DNA from 3 places in the Mesorhizobium sp. P2_E6 genome. Region 3 is predicted to be linked to each of the others. Evidence: predicted binding sites of a transcription regulator. Region 3 holds the regulator's gene; each other region holds the start of a gene.

Region 1 (4,672 bases), on a different contig from region 3:
TGGAATCGGACAATCCCGACAAGGAGATATCGCTCTACATCAACTCGCCTGGCGGCGTGGTGACCAGCGGCTTCGCCATCTACGACACCATGCAATACATCAGCTGCCCGGTGTCGACGGTGTGCATGGGCTTTGCCGCGTCGATGGCCTCGTTCCTGTTGATGGCAGGCACGGCCGGGCGTCGCATCTCGCTACCGAACGCCACCATCCTGCTGCATCAGCCGCTGGGTGGATTCCAGGGTCAGGCCTCCGACATCCAGCGCCATGCCGAGCGCATCGGCCAGACAAAGCGGCATATGGCCGAACTCTATGCGCAGCATTGCGGCCGCACCTATGAAGAGGTCGAGCGCACGCTGGACCGCGACCACTTCATGACGGCCCGCGAGGCTCAGGCCTGGGGTCTTGTCGACCATGTTTTCGATACGCGCAAACAGGCCGCGTGAGGCTGAAGCGCGTCGCCGGCTGTCGAAGATTTGACGACGCCGGTCTGGTCGCCTCGTCGACACGCCACTATAACTGGGCGATGACCGACACTCATCCGTCCAGAACGTTGCATCGCGTCATCGCTGTTGTCGTGGTCGCTATTGCCGGCTCCATGAGCGGCACCGCCCTTGCCGACGACAGCTCGCCAGCGGCGCCCAAAGGCGCCCTGCCCGGCGTGACCAGCGACTATCGCATCGCCAAGCCGGCTCCGCAGCCAGAACCCGACGACGCATCCCCTGGCAATGGGAACGGCCAGTTCAAGATCGGCAACACGGATGTCAGGATTTCAGGCAGCATCACTGTTGACGTAGGCGCTGGCGCCACCGGGCTGCCGCGCCACTGATTGCATGATCTGTCCAGCCTCGTGCGCCGCGCCATGGTCGACAAAACAAGCCGCGCATGAAAACGGCCCCGCCGTGCTTTGCGCAAACGGACGGGGCCTTTTTTGGATCTCAAATCCAATTTTTGCCGGGAGTGTACTGCCGGCGTTTGATTTCGGATGCTTCGCGGCATTCAGCCGTCGATCCGACTAGCAGTCTCTGATTTTTGTGGGATATGGCAGGTCACGGTTTGCCGGGTGGCGCAAACGCTAAACCCTGGCACTTATGCCTGCCGCGGCTCCAGTGACAACTGGAACCCTAGGGGACGATCCGGTGGCGTCATGGCTCCACTCCCTTGTCCGTTGCGACGTGTCGTCCCGAAGCACAAATCGCAGATGCCTGCGGCGTCTCGCAGGCCGCCTCTGGCGGCGAGGCCATCGAAAGACGGCCGGCTTCAGTTGACTTCTGGACACTGCTCCCCTGAGTCGGGGACGTCAACCATCAATAGCCGGTTACCGAAAAACGTGATCACCGGGAGGTTACGTACAAGTCAGTTTTTGCACAGCTTTGTCAGGAGCGTGTTCGGCCTTTGTTCTTTCCGCTTGCCGGTTCACGAGAAAGACGGTTAAACGCTTTTGTCGGGAATTGTGGCGTCTCTCGACGTGGCGGCAAAATTACCTACATAGGGGATGGCCGGGAAAACCCGCCATTCCAGGAAATTCCAGCTTCTGAGGCGGCGACCGGCCATGGCCGACCATAAATATCTTTCCATTCGCGGGGCGCGCGAACACAATTTGAAGAATGTCGATCTCGACCTGCCGCGTGACAGCCTGATCGTCATGACCGGCCTGTCCGGGTCCGGCAAATCGTCGCTTGCCTTCGACACCATCTATGCCGAAGGCCAGCGCCGCTATGTCGAGAGCCTGTCGGCCTATGCGCGGCAATTCCTCGAAATGATGCAGAAGCCGGACGTCGACCAGATCGACGGCCTGTCGCCGGCCATTTCGATCGAGCAGAAGACGACCTCGAAGAACCCGCGTTCGACCGTCGGTACCGTCACCGAAATCTACGACTACATGCGGCTTCTCTTCGCGCGCGTCGGCATCCCCTATTCGCCGGCCACCGGCCTGCCGATCGAAAGCCAGACGGTGTCCCAGATGGTCGACCGTGTGCTGGCGGTCGAGGAAGGCACCCGCCTGTTCATCCTGGCGCCGATGGTGCGCGGCCGCAAAGGCGAGTACCGCAAGGAATTGCTGGAACTGCAGAAGAAGGGCTTTCAGCGCGTCAAGGTCGACGGCGTCTTCTATGAAATCGCCGACGTGCCGGCGCTGGACAAGAAGTACAAGCATGACCTCGACGTCGTCGTCGACCGCATCGTCGTGCGTGGCGATCTCGCCACCCGGCTAGCAGATTCCATCGAGACGGCACTGAGGCTCGCCGATGGGCTGGCGGTCGCCGAATTCGCCGACAAGCCGCTCGACGCCAGCCAGACGGGCGAGGATTCGGTCAACAAGTCCAAGAACGAGACGCACGAGCGAATCCTGTTCTCGGAAAAGTTCGCCTGTCCGGTCTCCGGCTTCACCATTCCGGAAATCGAGCCACGTCTTTTCTCCTTCAACAATCCGTTTGGCGCCTGCCCGACCTGCGACGGTCTCGGCAGCCAGCGCGCCATCGACCCCAACCTCGTCGTGCCCGACGAGAACGTCTCACTGCGCGACGGTGCGGTCAGCCCGTGGGCGAAATCGACCTCGCCCTATTACGCGCAGACGCTGGAAGCGCTGGGCAAGGCCTACAATTTCAAGCTCGGCGACAAGTTCAGGGATTTGAGCGCGGAAGCCCAGGAGGCCATCCTGCGCGGCACCGGCGAGCGCGAAATCACCTTCCAGTATGATGACGGCCTGCGCTCCTACAAGACCACCAAGACCTTTGAAGGCGTCATCCCCAATCTCGAGCGCCGCTGGAAAGAAACCGAATCCGCCTGGATGCGCGAGGAGATCGAGCGCTTCATGTCGGCGACGCCTTGCCCGGTCTGCAAGGGCTATCGGCTCAAGCCCGAGTCACTGGCCGTGAAGATCGCCGGCAAGCACATCGGCGAAGTCACCGAACAGTCGATCCGTAACGCCGACAAGTGGTTCACCGACCTGCCAGCTTCGCTCAACGACAAGCAGAACGAGATCGCCGTGCGCGTCTTGAAGGAGATCCGCGAGCGGCTGCGCTTCCTCAACGATGTCGGGCTCGACTATCTGACGCTGTCGCGCAATTCCGGCACTCTGTCGGGCGGCGAGAGCCAGCGTATTCGCCTGGCTTCGCAGATCGGTTCCGGTCTCACCGGCGTGCTCTATGTTCTGGACGAGCCGTCGATCGGCCTGCACCAGCGCGACAACGCACGCCTGCTCGACACGCTGAAGCACCTGCGCGACATCGGCAACACGGTGATTGTCGTCGAGCATGACGAGGACGCCATCCTGCATGCTGACTATGTCGTCGACATGGGCCCTGCCGCCGGCATCCATGGCGGCGAGATCATCGCCCAGGGCACGCCGCAGCAGGTGATGGCCAATCCGAATTCGATCACCGGCAAATATTTGTCGGGCGCGCTCGAAGTGGCGACGCCCGGCGTGCGGCGCGAGGCGAAGAAGAACCGGCGGCTGAAGGTCGTCGGCGCGCGCGGCAACAATCTGAAGAACGTCACCGCCGAAATCCCGCTCGGCACCTTCACCGCCGTCACCGGCGTGTCAGGCGGCGGCAAGTCGACCTTCCTGATCGAGACGCTGTTCAAGGCGGCGTCGCGCCGCATCATGGGCTCGCGCGAGCATCCGGCCGACCACGACCGCATCGAGGGCCTCGAATTCCTCGACAAGGTCATCGACATCGACCAGTCGCCGATTGGGCGCACGCCGCGTTCCAACCCCGCCACCTATACCGGCGCCTTCACGCCGATCCGCGACTGGTTCGCCGGCCTGCCGGAAGCCAAGGCGCGCGGCTACCAGCCCGGCCGCTTCTCCTTCAACGTCAAGGGCGGCCGCTGCGAGGCTTGCCAGGGCGACGGCGTCATCAAGATCGAGATGCACTTTTTGCCCGACGTCTACGTCACCTGCGACGTCTGCCACGGCAAGCGCTACAACCGCGAGACGCTCGACGTGCTGTTCAAGGGCAAGTCGATCGCCGACGTGCTCGACATGACGGTCGAGGAAGGCGTCGATTTCTTCGCCGCCGTGCCAGGCGTGCGCGACAAGCTCGACACGCTGAAGCAGGTCGGCCTCGGCTACATCCATATCGGCCAGCAGGCGACGACCCTGTCGGGCGGCGAGGCGCAGCGCATCAAGCTCGCCAAGGAACTGTCGCGCAAGGCAACCGGCAAGACACTCTACATTCTGGACGAGCCGACCACCGGTCTGCATTTCCACGATGTCGCCAAGCTGCTGGAAGTGCTGCACGAACTGGTCGACCAGGGCAACACGGTAGTGGTCATCGAGCACAATCTCGAGGTGATAAAAACCGCCGACTGGGTGCTCGACCTCGGCCCCGAAGGCGGCGACGGCGGCGGCGAACTGGTGGCGTCCGGCACGCCGGAAGCGATCGTGGGCGAAAAGCGCAGCTACACCGGCCAGTTCCTCAAGGAGCTGCTGGAGCGGCGCCCCGGAGGCAAGCGCGAAGCGGCGGAGTGATGGCGAACCAGTCGGCGCTTGGAGAGCATTTGAATGACAATCCGAAGAGCGCTTCCCGGTGATCTCGAAACTGTCGTCTCGCTGACGGAAGCCGCCTACGCGCCCTATTCCGCACTGTTCGGCGCGCCACCGATCCCCGTCACTGAGGACTATGCACCGCGCATCGCGCGTGGCGAGGTCTGGCTCCTGGAGCGTGACGGC
Region 2 (4,672 bases), on a different contig from region 3:
TCGTTGATTTCACCGTTGATGAAGATGATGCGCTCGCGCAGCAGGCGCGAGAAAATGTCGAAGGCGCGTTCGCCGCGGCTCGATTGCTCGATCACCATCGGAACCAGACTGGCAAGGCCGCTCATTGTTTTGTCTCCGTCCGTTTCGTTGTTCAGGCCGCGCGCAGCAACAGCAAAGGCGTGTTCGCTGCGGCCGGCCGTCTTGAATTGCGGAACCCCAACGAAAGCCTGCAGCCGGCGCCGGCCATGGCAACAGCGGGCATTGCCGTTCGGGCAAAACCGTCATGGACGATGCGCAGATGCGTGCCGCCGGAGACGGTGCGGGCGAGTGTGAAGGTGACAATGCTGTCGAGCGGGCTGTCGAGCCGAGCCTGCGGCCCGGCATCGCCTGGCTGCGGCCGCTCGCGCCAGGAATAGCGCAGCAGCCGTTCGGGCTCGGCGTCGATGATCTCGCATTCGATCGCCGCCTCTGGCCCGGCGAAGGCAAAACGGCTGCCGGTCTCAGGGCTGATGTCGTTCGGCATCATCCATGCGGCGAGCAGCTCGGGCACGGTCAGCGCGCGCCACACCTTTTCCGGTGGCTCCGGCAGGTCGCACTCAAACTCGATCGCGTCAGGCGCGGTGTTGGTGTCCGCGTGGCTTTGGTCTGTCATTGATCCCATGCTCTTCATTGATCCATGTCCTTCAAAACCGCCTTCAGCCTTTCGATGCGCTCCGGCCAGAAGGTCCGGTAGCGTTCGATCCAGGAGAGCAAGGGGGCAAGCCCTTGCGGATCGGCGCGGTAGTAGGCGTTGCGGCCCGCTCTCCGCTCGACCACCAAGCCAGCGCTGCGCAACACCGCCAGATGCTGGGAGACGGCGGGTTGCGACACCGTCATGCCGTTGCGCAATTCCGAGACGCTCATTTCGCCAGCGGCAAGCTGCTCAAAGACGGCGCGGCGCGTCGGGTCGGCAAGGGCGCGGAAAATCTCTGCCTCGATCATGGCAAAAGCATAAGTCGATACTTATTGATTTGGCAAGCGCTGTTTTTACGAGCTGGTCGGAAGCCAGCGCCTCACCACCCCGGCAGGTCCATCAAACGTCGCCTCGAAGATTGGCGACGCAAGCACAGCGTGGATGTGAAGCGTTCCGGTGCCGACGTTCTTGAACCCGTGTTTCCTGTTCGCGGGAACAACGAGAGACTGGCCCGAAGTCGGACGTTGTGCTCATCGTCGATCCACATCTCGGCCCTGCCGGCGATAACGGTCAGCACTTCCTCGACGGGATGCCAATGCGTTGGGGCGCCGACCGTGGGCTCGACCCATTGCTCGAATATGCAAAGTTGCGATGCACCGTTGCTGGCCGACACATGCATACGCGTTCCCACACCTGCTCGCCATTGCTCGCGCGGCTGGTCCTCATGTCTGACGGAGTTCATTTGATTGCCCCGACCCATTCCCGATTTCATGGAAATTTCGGACCGGAACACTACATCTTGCTGACAAACATTGACAGAACGCCACCGGCATCATAGAACGAAAAGGGAACAAAAACCTTGTGGGAAAAGCCAGCCATAGCAGGCGGTGATGGTCTGCAGCCTGTAAGGTGCTGCGACAAAAATTTGTTTCGGATGAGCGCGGAGAAATATCATGGCGGGTAGCGTCAACAAGGTCATTCTGGTCGGCAACCTCGGTGCAGATCCGGAAATCCGTCGCCTGAACTCGGGCGAGCCGGTCGTCAACATCCGCATTGCGACGTCGGAAAGCTGGCGCGACAAGAATTCCGGCGAGCGCAAGGAAAAGACCGAGTGGCACAACGTCGTCATCTTCAACGATCAGCTTGCCAAGGTGGCCGAGCAGTATCTGAAGAAGGGCATGAAGGTCTATGTCGAGGGCCAGTTGCAGACGCGCAAATGGCAGGACCAGACCGGCAACGACAAGTACACGACGGAAGTCGTGCTGCAGAAATTCCGCGGCGAGCTACAGATGCTCGACGCACGCGGTCAGGGTGAGGGCGGTCAGGTCGGCGGCTATGCCGGTGGCGGCAGCAGCCGTGGTTCCGATTTCGGCCAGTCCAGCCCGAGCGAAAGCTTCAATCGTGGCGGCGGCGCCAAGAGCGGCGGTGGCGGCGGTTCGTCGCGCGAACTGGACGACGAAATCCCGTTCTGAGGACAATCAGCCACCGGAGAGGCGGCAATGTCGCTGCAACCGCTGCTTGCCGCCCCTTCTCCGGTTCCCTGGCATGCCTTAGCGGCTTTCGCCGCACTGGCGATAGGGGCCACGCAGCTGGCGCTGCCGAAGGGAACGCGGCGCCATCGCATCGCGGGCTATGTCTGGGCCGCGCTGATGCTGGTCATCGCCGTCTCGAGTTTCTGGATTCATCAGATCCGCCTCGTCGGCCCTTTCAGTCCCATCCATCTCCTGTCGATCCTGGTGCTGGTCACCGTACCGCTGGCGGTGTGGCACGCGCACAATCATCGCGTCGCCAAGCATCGCAAGTCGATGATTGCGCTGTATGTCTTTGCGCTGGTCGGGGCCGGCATCTTCACGCTGTTGCCGGGTAGGGTCATGCACGATGTCGTCTTTGGCGTCGCGCAGGCCGGACCATGATCCTATTTAATCCTTGAGGCAGATGACCCCAAGTGGAAGGAATATCAGGTGAAAGCACGTGTAAAGTGGGTGGAGGAGCGCACCTTCGTCGGCGAATCCGGCAGCGGCCACAAGGTGGTGCTGGGAACCGCGCTCGGACCGGAAGGCAAGACGCCAGGACCTAGCCCGATGGAACTGGTGCTGATCGGCACCGGCGGCTGTTCGGCCTATGATGTCGTGCATATCCTCGAAAAGGGGCGCGAGGCGATCGAGGATTGCGTGGTCGAGCTCGACGCCGACCGGGCCGAAACCGAGCCCAGGGTGTTCACCCGCATCCACATGCATTTCGTCGTCAAGGGCCGGTCGCTCTCCAGCGACAAGGTTAAACGGGCGATCGATCTTTCGATCGAAAAATACTGCTCAGCCTCCGCGATGCTGGCCAAGACCGCCACGATCACCCACGATTTCGAAGTCATCGATACAACGGCGAAGTAGGGCCGGCTTCGGCGGCTCGTCGCGAGCTATCCCGCCATCAGCGCCTTGATGCCGTCGGCGACGAACTGCACGGCAAGTGCGGCCAGGATGACGCCGAGCAGCCGGGTCAGGATCGAACGCCCGGTCTGGCCGAGGATGCGGTCGATACGTTCCGACAGCACGAACACCAAATAGGTGATGGCAAGGCAGACGAAGATGATGCCGACCAGCGCAGCCTGCGCGGCGAAGCCCTGGAATGAACTGGACAAAAGCACCGTCGCCGAAATGGCGCCGGGGCCGGCGATCAGCGGGATCGCCAGCGGGAAGGCGGCGATGTTGTGGATCATGTCCTTGGTGATGGCGACGTCGCCGATCTTCTCCTTGCGGTCCTGCCGTCGCTCGAACACCATTTCGAAAGCGATGAAGAACAACAGGAAGCCACCGGCGACGCGGAAGGCCGGCAGCGTGATGCCGAAGACCGACAGGATCGAGGCGCCGGCAACCGCAAACAGCGCCATCACCAGAAAACCGATGATCGAGGCGCGGACGGAAACCTGCTGGCGCTCCTCGCGGTTCATGCCGCGTGTCACGGCGAGGAACAGCGGCGCCAGGCCAGGCGGATCGATGGTCACGAGAATGGTGACGAAGGCGTTGAACAGGCTGTCGAAGCTCGGCATCTCTGACCCCTCCCGCCGGGCCGTGCCCGCACCATGACATTGGTAGAGCAAAGCCCGGTCGGTGGGAACCGTCAGAGGGACGAAACCGAAACTTCGACACGCCTTCGTCGTGACGCGGCTACGGACGGAAAGCCCGTTGCACGCTTTCCTGGAATTGTTTGCTTCAGCCGGCAGCGCCGCAATAGGCCTCGATACGATAGCCGTCCGGATCGACGACGAAGGCGGCATAGTAGTTTTCGCCATAGTCGGCGCGCAGGCCCGGTGCGCCATTGTCGCTGCCGCCTTCGCACAAGCCGCCGGCATGGAAGGCGTCGACGCTGCTCCGCGTCGGTGCCGCGAAGCAGAAATGCAGGCCGGATTTTGCGTCTGGTGGCACCGGCCGCGCGGCCTCGTTGACCCATAGCACGACGCCTTGCGCGCCATAACCCAACGAGCCCGGCGACTGGCTGAGACAGTTATAGCCGAGCGGCTTCAGAGCAGCATCGTAGAAGCGCTTGGAAGCAGCGGCGTCGCGAACGCCGATCGAGATATGATCGAACATATTTTTCTCCATTGTTACAATGGCTTGTAGCGTCAGGTTGTTGCTGTTCGGCGCGCCAGGAATTCGACTTCCAGCCGCCAGGTCGCGCCATTGTCGTGGGAGCGCTCGCCAAGCCAGCGGAAGGAATTCTCAGTGATGCGCGAAAAGCTCCAGCGCACCGAGGAGCCGGCGCCATCGGCGCCCACTTGCACGATCGTGTCGCCTTCGGCATTGCCGAGCTGCCGGCTGTAATACTGGTTGCGCGGGTCGCTCCAGAAGATGTGCCAGGCGTCGGCGGCGGGGTCGTAGACGCGCAATGTCGTGCCATAGAACGTCCATTTGCCGAGCGAAGGCGAGGGGCCGGCGTCCCGCGCGGGCAGAATCCACACGTCCTGGATTGCGCGGCCTTCCAGCACCCAGCCGAAATGCACTTCGC
Region 3 (4,672 bases):
GCCGGCTGCGTTACCGCTGCCATCACCTCTCGTGCCGGCCCCCGGCAACCCGCCGTTGCAAGCGGATGTCTCCGCCCCCGCTCCTGTTGCCGAAGTTGGCAGGATCGTGCGCGTGCGCCGGCAAATCGGCCGGATATCGCTGCCTCGGCTGCGCCACAGCGTGGCCACGGCAGCGGGCCTGGAGCTTGATCGAGGCGTAGCCTTCCTGCTGGTGCCGGTCTGTCTGGCGATCGGAGCGATCGGCTATTTTTCGCTGACGGTGGAACCTGATTTTGCGAAGCCTGTCGCGGTCGTCGTTCTGACGGGGCTCTGCGCGTTCGTCTCGCGTTCCAGGCCGAAAGCCCATCTTTGTTTCATGGCTGCGGTGCTGTGCACGCTCGGCCTGCTCGCCGGCAAGGTCGAGACATGGCGGGCGGGAACGCAGTTGCTCGGTTCGGAAATCTCGACTCAAGTGACCGGCCGCGTCGTCTCGCTTGACCGAATGGAGTCCGGCCGCATCCGGCTGACCATCGACGTGACGTCGACAGCCAGGCCGAAATTGCGCTATGCGCCGGAGCGGGTTCGGCTTTCGGCACGAAAGATCCCGGCAGAGATAACCCCAGGCTCGCTGGTCACCGGCTACGCCAAGCTATTGCCGCCCACCGGCCCGGTGCGGCCGGACAGCTACGACTTCTCCTTCGACAGCTATTTCGCCGGCATTGGCGGCAGCGGGTTTTTCCTCGGCAATCCAAAGCTTGTCGCCGGCAATGACGACGACATTCCGCTGTCAGCCCGCCTTGCCTCGGGGATAGAAAATGCCCGTGAAGCCATCGCCGACCATATCAGGGGCAGTATCGGTGGCGCCGAAGGCGAGATCGCCGCGGCGCTGATCGTCGGCGTGCGCGCCGGCATTCCCGATGAGATCAACGAAGCGATGCGGCGCACCGGCATCTACCACGTCATCTCCATTTCAGGGCTGCACATGGCGCTGGTGGCCGGCACAATCATGATGCTGATGCGCAGCGCCTTCGCCCTGTTTCCGGACTTTTCCGCGCGCCGGCCAGTCAAGAAATACGCCGCGGCCGCCGCGCTTTTCTCGATCGCCGCCTATCTTGTCATCTCAGGCGTCGTCGTTGCCGCAGAGCGCAGCTTCATCATGCTGGCGGTGATGCTGATTGCCGTGCTGTTCGATCGGGCGGCGCTGACCATGCGCAACCTGGCGATCTCGGCGATCGCGGTCATTGCGGTGTCGCCGCATGAAGTGGTCGGCCCAAGTTTCCAGATGTCGTTCGCGGCGACCGCGGCGCTGGTCGGTGCCTATGCCGGCTGGTCTGATCATCGTGCGGCGAAAACGAAACCGCCGCCGCCACGGCGATCTCTCCATGGCTTTCTCACCAGAAAATTCCTGTTGGCGATGGGCGGCCTTGCCATGACCTCCATCATCGCCGGCTCTGCCACGGCGCTGTTTGCCATCTGGCATTTTCAGCGGGTGTCGCCGCTCAGCCTGTTCGCCAATCTCGCCATCATGCCAATCGTCTCGCTGGTTGTGATGCCTTTCGCCGTCCTCAGTGCGCTGGCGATGCCCTTTGGCGCCGATGGCCCCTTTCTTTACGTGATGGGCAAAGGCCTGACGGTGATGATCGCCATGTCCGGATGGATTTCCCAGCGCTCGCCGGTCGACGCGGTCGGGTTGATTTCGCAGCAGTCCGTCCTGCTGGTTGCGATTGCCTTGGTCATCGCGACGATGGCCACGACATGGCTGCGGCTCGCAGCCCTTCCGTTCGCGCTTGCCGGCCTGTTGACCGTCTCGGACACGCGCGCACCGGACGTGCTGATCTCGGAGGACGCCCGGCTGGTTGCGCTGCCGATCGGGGGTGGCGAACTCGCCGTCAGCCGGGCACGCCCGAACGAATTCACGGTCGACAACTGGAAACGCGCGCTGACATCCGAGACCATCGTCATACCGGAGGTGTTCAGCAAAGGAGACGGGCAATTCGAGATAGCCGATGCCGCCGAGCTGCCGTCGGGAGCGCCTTTCTATTGCACATCGGGCATTTGTCTCGCCAAGCATCCATCCGGTGCGATCATCGCGCATGTCGAAGACCGAAAGGACGCCTGGATGGCCTGCGGCTTCGCCGACCTGATCGTCATCAATGACGCCACGGCCTATGACCCCTGTCACAATCCACTTGTGCTCGTCATCACCAAGCGACAACTGGCCCGCAAGGGTAGTGCGGCCGTCTTCTTCGATCGCCAATCTGCGACCACGCCTGCGACGATCAGCTTCGCGGTGGACGGGTCATACCGGCCCTGGCACACGCAGCGCAAGTTTTCGCGCGAGGCGAGGGGCCTGCCACCCTACCGCAAACCCGAAAAGCCGGTCGCAAGCCCTGCTCAGTAGCGCCTGATCAGCCCGACGAGCTTGCCTTGCACCTTGACCCTGTCCGGTCCGAAAATGCGGGTTTCATAGGCCGGGTTGGCGGCTTCGAGAGCAATCGAGGCACCCTTGCGGCGGAACCGCTTCAGCGTCGCTTCCTCTTCATCCACCAGCGCCACGATGATCTCACCCGGGCTGGCTGTATCGGCGTTGCGGATGATGACGGTATCGCCGTCGAAGATGCCGGCCTCGATCATCGAGTCGCCCTTGACCTCCAGGGCATAGTGTTCGCCGCCCATGATCATGTCCGGCGGCACCGAGATCGAATGCGTCTGGTGCTGGATGGCGTCGATCGGCACACCGGCCGCGATGCGTCCCATGACCGGGATCGACACGGCGGAGACCACGTCGTCGTCATTGCCGGCCGAAGGCATCCGCGAAGATGCAGGCTTGAGTTGCCGGCCAAGGCCGCCTTGACCGAGGCTGCCCTGGATGACGCTTGGCGAGAACTTCTTTGCCGCGTTGAGGCCTGGCGCGATCGAATCCGGCAGCCGCAGCACTTCCAACGCGCGCGCCCGATTGGGCAGGCGGCGAATGAAGCCGCGCTCCTCCAGCGCCGTGATCAGCCGGTGTATGCCGGATTTGGAGGCAAGGTCGAGCGCTTCCTTCATCTCGTCGAAGGATGGCGGAATGCCGCTTTCCTTGAGCCGTTCATGAATGAACATCAGCAGTTCGTGTTGTTTACGCGTCAGCATGGCAGCCCCCAGGTTACCCAAAACCAGAATCGGAAAAACAAACCCAGAACAAACACTATCTGTTCCAGTTGTGTTCCGCAACCGTTTAAAGTTTAATGAACTTGTTAAGGCGGCTGAAATTATTTGGCGCCCCGGAAGTGGGTCGCGATCGACGCATGCCTGCCACCGCCGAGCGCTTGGTTGGATTGAAATTGCTATGGTTAATGGCCTGTGGCTCACCCAGTGTCGGGCTTGGCCTCGGCTAACGCTGGAGCTCGACAAGAGGGCTCGGTTCACTTCACCGGTCGTGGCTCCCGTGAACGAAAGGGAGCCAAAATGCCAACTTTGGCGGAGGAATTGCCCGTATCGGCCTTGCCTTGTTCCTCGTCGCATTACCGCTTGTTTGTGCTGCCGTCGCCGGCATGGACATAGACATGCAGCGTGTAGCCGATGTGGGCAACCATCAGGGTTTTCGCGCGCTCGATGTCGCGATCCAGCGCCGCTTCCATGAGCGCGGTATGATGTTCGATCGCGACGGCCTGGCGCAGCGCCTCCATGGCCTCTTCGTAGCCATGCTGGAGACCGGCGGCCGCCCGCAAGGTTGGCGCCAGGCCAAGAAAGCGGTGATGGCGACGCAACTGATCCGCGATCGTGGAGTGGAAGGTCAGCAGCCAGGGGGACGCTGCCGCGCTGAGCAGTGCCGCGTGGAAAGCCTCGTGCTTTTCATCCCATTCGTCGACCACTTCGTCGGACGGGTCGTCGACCGCGGTCCTGCTGCGCGACAGCCGGTAATGGGCAGCGACGACGGCGTCCTCCCATTCACGGCCGCCTTTCTCGATCGATTCCTGGAGCAGAGGCAGTTCAACCACCAATCTGGCGCGTGACAGATCTTCCAACTCGTTGCGCGATACCGCGGCGACGGCAAAGCCGCGATTGCTGATGGCGGTCACCAGGCGCTCGGCCTCCAACCGCGAGAGTGCCTCGCGCAGCGGTGTCCAGCCGATGCCGTAGCTGTTGCGCAACGCGCTGAGCTTGAGCGGCGCGCCGGGCTTCAGACGGGTGGTGAGGATATCGCGGCGCAGCAGCCTGTAGGCTGCTACTGTCTTCGAGAAGTGCTCGTCGTCCAGCATTGCCGACCATCCGTACCAATTGGTCGGGTGATTATATATGAAATCCTTCCATTGCGTAAATAATATATAATGTTTGACAAGACCCAAGGGACTGCCCATGATCGCCAACGGTTTCACCTGATATGTTCATCTGAGCACGCCCATGCGCGGGGATAGTCGACCATGAATGCAACTCCCGATCTCGCTGCAATCGAGGCGATGGATGCCGCGGACCCGCTGCGTTCCATGCGCGATCGTTTCGTCTTGCCGCAACGGGTGATCTACCTCGACGGCAATTCGCTTGGCGCGGCTTCTCCCGCCGTCTTCGACGAACTGAACAAGGCCGCCACACAGGAATGGGCGCAGGACCTCATCCGTGCCTGGAACACCGCCGGCTGGTTCGACATGCCAGTCGAGCTCGGCGACCAGCTCGGACGCCTGATCGGCGCCGCGGCCGGTCAGACTGTGGTCTG

Evidence for each region. Region 3 encodes LexA, which represses DNA repair genes until DNA is damaged. Its sites were predicted from a motif close to TGTTCNNNNTGTGTTCNG; they were not measured.
Region 1: uvrA (excinuclease ABC subunit UvrA) is a predicted target of LexA. The motif match lies at 1,383-1,400, and genes of this name have one in related genera.
Region 2: AC1D08_RS23810 (single-stranded DNA-binding protein) is a predicted target of LexA. The motif match lies at 1,509-1,526, and genes of this name have one in related genera.

What each region holds. Positions count from the first base shown of each region.
Region 1 is NZ_JBFUEQ010000010.1:34,735-39,406, forward strand. Features, by position in the region: gene AC1D08_RS23825 (ATP-dependent Clp protease proteolytic subunit) at 1-443, shown strand, start outside; gene AC1D08_RS23830 (hypothetical protein) at 524-826, shown strand; gene uvrA (excinuclease ABC subunit UvrA) at 1,550-4,471, shown strand; gene AC1D08_RS23840 (GNAT family N-acetyltransferase) at 4,505-4,672, shown strand, end outside.
Region 2 is NZ_JBFUEQ010000010.1:30,025-34,696, reverse strand. Features, by position in the region: gene AC1D08_RS23825 (ATP-dependent Clp protease proteolytic subunit) at 1-125, opposite strand, end outside; gene AC1D08_RS23820 (SRPBCC family protein) at 152-652, opposite strand; gene AC1D08_RS23815 (ArsR/SmtB family transcription factor) at 667-981, opposite strand; gene AC1D08_RS23810 (single-stranded DNA-binding protein) at 1,627-2,145, shown strand; gene AC1D08_RS23805 (DUF2306 domain-containing protein) at 2,173-2,586, shown strand; gene AC1D08_RS23800 (OsmC family protein) at 2,635-3,060, shown strand; gene AC1D08_RS23795 (MarC family protein) at 3,087-3,716, opposite strand; gene AC1D08_RS23790 (VOC family protein) at 3,880-4,257, opposite strand; gene AC1D08_RS23785 (hypothetical protein) at 4,290-4,672, opposite strand, start outside.
Region 3 is NZ_JBFUEQ010000015.1:221,879-226,550, forward strand. Features, by position in the region: gene AC1D08_RS30110 (ComEC/Rec2 family competence protein) at 1-2,380, shown strand, start outside; gene lexA (transcriptional repressor LexA) at 2,374-3,111, opposite strand; gene AC1D08_RS30120 (GntR family transcriptional regulator) at 3,483-4,220, opposite strand; gene kynU (kynureninase) at 4,383-4,672, shown strand, end outside.